DNA from 3 places in the Actinosynnema sp. NPDC059335 genome. Region 1 is predicted to be linked to each of the others. Evidence: riboswitches for the same ligand, from Rfam matches in the RefSeq annotation. Region 1 holds a riboswitch; each other region holds the start of a gene.

Region 1 (2,256 bases):
GGCCCAGCAGCTCGTCACCGGTCCGGAACGGGTGGGCGACGCGCGTCTCGTCGGCCTTGATCCGGTCGGTCCCGGTGGCCGTCTCGTCCACCACGAACCCGCCGCCGACGGAGTAGTACACCGCCGAGTCGACCACCGACCCACCCGCGTACGCCTCGAAGCTCATCCCGTTGGGGTGCAGCGGCAGCGACTTGCGCCGGTGCATCACCAGGTCGGCGTCCTCCCGGAACGCGATCTCCCGCACGCCGCCCAGCCGCAGCCGCCCGGTGGCGCGGATCTCCGCCGTCCGCCGCTCGGCCTCGACCGGGTCCACCTCCTCCGGCCGGTGGCCCTCCAGCCCCAGCAGCACCGCCTTCGGGCTGCCGTGCCCGTGGCCCGTCGCGCCCAGCGACCCGAACAGCTCGACGCGCACCCGGTCCACCGAGCCGAGCACGGGACCCAGCCGGTCCGCGAACATCATCGCGGCCCGCATCGGGCCGACGGTGTGCGAGCTGGACGGTCCGATCCCCACCGAGAACAGGTCGAACACGCTGATCGCCATGACGTCAGTCCCCGGTCAGTTCCGCGTACTTGGCGGCGGTCAGCAACCCGGTCGCGTCGGTCACGGCCACCTTGAACAGCCAGCCGGCCCCGTACGGGTCGTTGTTGATCAACGACGGGTCCCGCACGGCGTCCTCGTTGACCGCCACGACCTCGCCGCTGACCGGCGCGTACAGGTCGCTCACGGACTTGGTGGACTCCAGCTCGCCGCACACCTGGCCGGACGTCACCGCGGCGCCGACCTCCGGCAGCTCCACGAAGACGATGTCGCCCAGCGACCCCGCGGCGTACGACGTGATCCCGACCGCCACGGGCTCCTGGGTACCCGGCGCCCAGTCGACCCACTCGTGCTCGGGCGTGTAAAGCAGGTTGTCCGGAAAAGTCACGACAGCGCTCCCTAACGGCGAGGTCCGGATCCCCACTCTGTCCTGGGACCTGAGAGCTTCGCCGCGACGTCGCGGCTTGCACCGTGGGTGCGCGCCGGAGGGCGCGCTTTCCAGAGTCGCCTCACCCGAGCGGTTCTCGCTGCCTGAGAGTGTGCGGGGTACTTGCTCCTTCGGCGCCCCGGCCGTGGCACCGAGGTCTCTCCCGCGCGGGTTCCGGCGCTCACGACGCGCCGCGGCCGATGTTCAGTTGGTTGGCCCGCACGCTAGGTGCCGCCCCGGACGGGTGTCAACGCGCCGTCCGGCTTGTGCGGCCGGCACAACCGGTTCCCGGCGCGTTCGTGCCGGCCGCACGATGACACCGATCACCCGTTGACGGACCTTGGGTGTAACAACGGCCGAAGGAGCCCACCGTGCGGATCGCAGTTCCCCGCGAGATCAAGAACCACGAGTACCGCGTCGCGCTGACCCCGGCGGGCGCCCACGAGCTGACCCAGCGCGGCCACGACGTGGTGGTCGAGGCCGGCGCGGGCCTCGGTTCGGCCATCACCGACGAGGAGTACCTGGCGGCCGGCGCGAAGGTCCTCGCCACCGCGGACGACGTGTGGGCCGAGGGCGACCTGGTGCTGAAGGTCAAGGAGCCGGTGGCCGAGGAGTACCCGCGGCTGCGCAAGGGCCAGGTCCTGTTCACCTACCTGCACCTGGCCGCCGACCGGCCGCTGACGCAGGCGCTGCTGGACTCCGGCACGACCGCCATCGCCTACGAGACCGTGCAGACGCCGAACGGCGCGCTGCCGCTGCTCGCGCCGATGTCCGAGGTCGCGGGCCGGCTCGCGCCGCAGGTCGGCGCGTTCTCGCTGATGAAGCCCTCGGGCGGGCGCGGCGTGCTGCCCGGCGGCGTGCCCGGCGTGCACCCGGCGCGCGTGGTCGTCATCGGCGGCGGCGTGGCGGGCCTCAACGCGGCCGCGATCGCCGTGGGCCTGGGCGCGGACGTGGAGATCCTGGACACCAACGTCGACCGGCTGCGCCACATCGACGCCCTCTACCAGGGCCGCCTGCGCACCGTGACCTCCAACCGCTACTCGGTCGAGCAGGCGGTCCGGGAGGCCGACCTGGTGATCGGCGCGGTGCTGGTGCCCGGCGCGAAGGCCCCGAAGCTCGTGAGCAACGAGCTGGTGGCCGACATGAAGCCCGGCTCGGTGCTCGTGGACATCGCGATCGACCAGGGCGGCTGCTTCGCCGACTCGCGGCCGACCACCCACGCCGACCCGACCTACCAGGTGCACGACTCGGTCTTCTACTGCGTGGCGAACATGCCCGGCGCGGTGCCCCG
Region 2 (2,256 bases), on a different contig from region 1:
GCGATCGACACCACGTCCGCGTCCACCTGCCACAGGTTCACGCCCAGGTCCCGCGCGGCGGCGACGACCTCGGCCGCGCGGCCCTCCACGCGCGCCCGCACGGTGTCGAAGAACTCGCCGTGCACGACCTCGACGCCGCCCTCCAGCAGGCCGGCGGCCAGCACGGTCGCCATCCGGTGCGCGCGGGTCGCGATGTCCTTCAGCCCTTCCGGGCCGTGGTACACCGCGTACATCGACGCGATCACGGCGAGCAGCACCTGGGCGGTGCAGATGTTGCTGGTGGCCTTCTCCCGGCGGATGTGCTGCTCGCGCGTCTGGAGGGCGAGGCGGTAGGCGACGGAGCCGTCCGCGTCGACGGACACGCCGACGAGCCGGCCCGGGAGCTGCCGCTCCAGGCCCTGCCGCACGGCCATGTACCCGGCGTGCGGCCCGCCGAAGCCCATCGGCACGCCGAACCGCTGGGTGGTGCCCACGACCACGTCCGCGCCGATCTCGCCGGGCGGGCGCAGCAGCGCCAGCGACAGCAGGTCGGCCGCCACCACGACCTGCGCGCCGGCCCGGTGCACCTCCTCGATGACGCCCGCGTGGTCGCGGACCACGCCGGACGCGCCGGGGTAGGACAGCAGCACGCCGAAGAAGTCGCCGCCCAGGCCGAGCCCTTCGAGGCCCTGCGACAGGTCGGCGGTCACCACCTCGATGCCCAGCGGCTCGGCGCGGGTCTCGATCACGGCCAGCGTCTGCGGCAGCGTGTCGGCGTCCACCACGAACCTGGCCGACTTCGACCGGCCGGCGCGGCGGACCAGCGTCATCGCCTCGGCCGCGGCGGTGGACTCGTCCAGCATCGAGGCGTTGGCCAGCGGCAGGCCGGTCAGGTCGGCGACCATGGTCTGGAAGTTCAGCAGCGCTTCGAGGCGGCCCTGGGAGATCTCCGGCTGGTACGGCGTGTACGCGGTGTACCAGGCGGGGTTCTCCAGCACGTTGCGGAGGATGACCGGCGGCGTCGTGGTGTTGTAGTAGCCCAGGCCGATCATCTGCGTCATCGGGCGGTTCCGCGCGGCGAGGGCGCGCAGCTCGGCCAGCGCCTCGGTCTCCGTGGCGGGCTCGGGCAGGTCGAGCGCCAGGTCGCGCTCGCGGATCGACTCGGGGACGGCGCGCTGCGCCAGCTCCTCCAGCGACCCGACCCCGATGACGTCGAGGATGCGGGCCAGCTCGGCGGGCCGCGGGCCCACGTGCCGGTCGGCGAACGGGGTGCCGTGCTCGAGTGCGGCGAGGGGGATGCGGTCCTGCGTCATCGGTGCTGGCCTCCAGGGCTCCGGACAGACTCCTGCCGTTGCCCTCCCCCTCTGTCTTCTGCCCGACGTCGGGCGCCTGAGAGCTTCACCCGGAGGCCGGGCTTGCACCGTCGGCGGGGTCGGCGTGCTGCCGACCCGCTTTCCAGAGGCGTCTCACCCGCGCGGTCCTTGCGCCTGAGAGGTTCCGGGGAGGATTTGCTCCTTCGGCGCCGAGACTGGCTCGGACTCTCCCGCGCGGGATAAAGCGACTACGCGCGAATGGTACCCGGCGGGGACGCCCTCGGAACCGCCGGCGCGACGTGGATCTCAGTTGCCGCCGGGCCTCGCCGGGTCAGCCGATGGCCCGGGTGCGACGGCGGCGGGACAGCTCGTCGTCGGCCGCCTCCACGATCTCCGCGCCGTCCGCGCGTTCGGCGGGGAAGTCGTGGATCGTGCCGCTGATCTCCCGCATCGCGCCGCTGACCGCGATGCCGAACACCCCCTGGCCGCCCTGGAGCAGGTCGACCACCTCCTCCGGGGAGGTGCACTCGTAGACCGTGGTGCCGTCGCTGAACAACGTGATCCGGGCCAGGTCCTGCACGCCGCGGCGGCGCAGGTGGTCGACCGCGACCCGGATGTTCTGCAACGAGACGCCGGTGTCCAGGAGCCGTTTGACGACCTTGAGGACCAGGATGTCCTTGAACGAGTAGAGCCGCTGGCTGCCGGAGCCGTGAGCGCTCCTTATCGTCGGGTTGACCAGGCCCGTGCGCGCCCAGTAGTCCAGCTGGCGGTAGGTGATGCCCGCGATCTGGCACGCGGCGGGGCCGCGGTACCCGACCAGTTCGTCCGGCAGCGAGGAGTCCGGGAACAGCTCACCCTGTTCGCCGGATCCGGCCCGGATGGGCGCTTCCTCGACCACGCCTGCCTCCCCTCGGTCCGGCCACGACGACCGGCGACCAACGTGAAGCCGCCGCGGTGTCGGGAA
Region 3 (2,256 bases), on a different contig from region 1:
GCCGCCGTAGTAGCGCCGGCCGGGGTAGCCCTCGGCGTACTTGTTCGTCAGCACCGACCCCTGCGCCTGGAGCACCGACACCGGCGTGAAGTTCTCCGAGGCGATCATCTCCAGCGTGCTCTGCTGCCGGTGCAGCTCGGCGGCGACGGCGTTCGCGACCTCCGGGTCGAACTCCGCGAGGGAGGTGTTGAAGTGCTCGGACATGTGTGGGTCTCTCCCTTAGCTGGTTCGCTGGTAGAAGGGCAGCGCGACGACCTCGACCGGCTCGTGCTTGCCCCGCACGTCGACCGAGAGTTCCGTGCCCGGCTCGGTGTGGCCGGTGGTGACGTAGGCCATCGCCACCGAGTAGCCGAGGGTCGGCGACAGCGCGCCGCTGGTCACCTCGCCGATGCGGTTGCCGTCCGCGTCCAGCACCGGGTAGCCGTGCCGGGGCGCGCGGCGGGAGGTGGTCTTCAGGCCGACCAGGACCTCGGCCACGCCCTGCTCGGCGACGGCGGCCAGCGCGTCGCGGCCGACGAAGTCGCCCGGCTTGTCGAGCTTCACCACCCGGCCGAGGTTGGCGTGGAAGGGCGTGCGGTCGCGGCCCAGCTCGTTGCCGTACAGCGGCATGCCCGCCTCCAGGCGGAGGGTGTCGCGGCAGCCGAGGCCGGCGGGCTTGAGGTCGTGCGGCGCGCCCGCCTCCAGCAGCGCCTGCCAGACGTGCGCGGCGTCGGCCGGGGCGACGAACAGCTCGAAGCCGTCCTCGCCGGTGTAGCCGGTGCGGGCGAGCAGGGCCGGCTTGCCCGCGACCTCGGTCGGGTACGAGGCGTAGTACTTGACCGAGGTCAGGTCGGTGGGCGTGAGCGCTTCGAGGATGGCGGTGGACCGCGGGCCCTGCACGGCGAGCAGCGCGTAGTCGGCGGACCTGTCCTCGACGGTGGTGTCGAAGCCCTTCGCGCGCTCGACCAGGGCCTCGTGGACGACGGCGGCGTTCGAGGCGTTCGCGACGACGATGTACTCCCGGTCGCCGGTGCGGTAGACGATCAGGTCGTCGATCACGCCGCCGTCGGCCTCGCAGATCATCGTGTACCGGGCGCGGCCGACGCCGATCGCGGAGGCGTGGCCGACCAGGGCGTGGTCCAGCGCCGCGCCGGCCTCGGGGCCGGTGAGCACGATCTCACCCATGTGGGTCAGGTCGAACAGGCCCGCCGAGGTGCGCACCGCGCGGTGCTCGGCCAGCTCGCTGTCGTAGCGCAGCGGCATCCGCCAGCCCGCGAAGTCGGTGAACTGGGCGCCCAGCGCCTCGTGCTCGGCGTGCAGGGGCGTGCGGCGGCTTTCCATCGGGCGGGTCCTCCCTGGGTGCGGGCACGCCGGCGGGCCGACCGGTCGGGTCGGCGCGGGCGCGCCCGAGAGCGTCACGTGCGAAAGGATGACACGGCCCATCGGAGACTCCTCGTCGAGTGAGCCTCCCCCTCTGCCATGAGCCTGAGAGCTTCGCCACCCGGCGCGGGCGGCTTGCACCGTGGGCGAGGCGCAGCGGGTGCGCCTGCTTTCCAGAGTTGCCTTCGTCGCGCGGTACCTGGGCCTGAGAGATTCCGGGGAGGAGTTGCTCCTTCGGCGCCCCGCTCGGGGACTCTCCCGCGCGACATCGACGGCCGTGTTCAGTTGGTACCGCCAGACGCTAGGGGTGGCCGGCGGGCGGGGTCAACCCCGGTCACAGGCTCTTCTCGGCCCGGACGGTCTCCACGACCTTGCGCTCGGCGTAGAACGACACGAACGGGATCGTGCCCGCGAGCAGCACCAGGGCGGTGCCCTTGATCGACCAGCGGGCCTTGAGCGCCAGGTCGACGGTCAGCACCAGGTAGACGGCGTAGAGGAAGCCGTGGACGGGGCCGACGACCTGCATCATGCCCGCGTTGCCGCCCGCGTACTTGGCGATCATGGCGACCACGAGCAGCAGCAGGCCGACACCGACCACGTAAGCCATGAACCGGAACCTGGTCAACGCGCCGCTCATCGTCCTACCTTCGCCTCACCGCTGGTCCCGCGCGTGGAGCTGGGCGAGCATGCGGTTGTAGGCCGCCAGCTCGTCGTCCTCGTCGTCCGGCACGGGTGTCCTGACGGGCTCCACGGTAACCATCGGGCGCGGCGGCTCGACCACCGGCTCCCGGGCGGCCTCGGCCTTGCGGCGGGCGTCCAGCCTGCGGATGCGCCACACCATGAACGCGGGGAAGAGGCCGAACAGCGGCCACTGGAAGACGTAGCCGAGGTTCTGGA

What was found. Region 1 has a riboswitch for glycine ahead of gcvH (glycine cleavage system protein GcvH). Riboswitches for the same ligand answer to the same signal wherever they lie in the genome.
Region 2: another riboswitch for glycine. It lies ahead of gcvP (aminomethyl-transferring glycine dehydrogenase); the one in region 1 lies ahead of gcvH (glycine cleavage system protein GcvH).
Region 3: another riboswitch for glycine. It lies ahead of gcvT (glycine cleavage system aminomethyltransferase GcvT); the one in region 1 lies ahead of gcvH (glycine cleavage system protein GcvH).

Annotation. Positions count from the first base shown of each region.
Region 1 is NZ_JBHYXZ010000004.1:51,714-53,969, reverse strand. Features, by position in the region: gene ACFXGA_RS02100 (L-serine ammonia-lyase) at 1-541, opposite strand, end outside; gene gcvH (glycine cleavage system protein GcvH) at 546-926, opposite strand; glycine riboswitch at 1,047-1,141, opposite strand; gene ald (alanine dehydrogenase) at 1,337-2,256, shown strand, end outside.
Region 2 is NZ_JBHYXZ010000142.1:7,318-9,573, reverse strand. Features, by position in the region: gene gcvP (aminomethyl-transferring glycine dehydrogenase) at 1-1,292, opposite strand, end outside; glycine riboswitch at 1,445-1,535, opposite strand; gene ACFXGA_RS31930 (MerR family transcriptional regulator) at 1,624-2,190, opposite strand.
Region 3 is NZ_JBHYXZ010000012.1:24,110-26,365, reverse strand. Features, by position in the region: gene glyA (serine hydroxymethyltransferase) at 1-204, opposite strand, end outside; gene gcvT (glycine cleavage system aminomethyltransferase GcvT) at 220-1,320, opposite strand; glycine riboswitch at 1,444-1,542, opposite strand; glycine riboswitch at 1,543-1,630, opposite strand; gene ACFXGA_RS05960 (DUF3817 domain-containing protein) at 1,694-1,996, opposite strand; gene ACFXGA_RS05955 (hypothetical protein) at 2,012-2,256, opposite strand, start outside.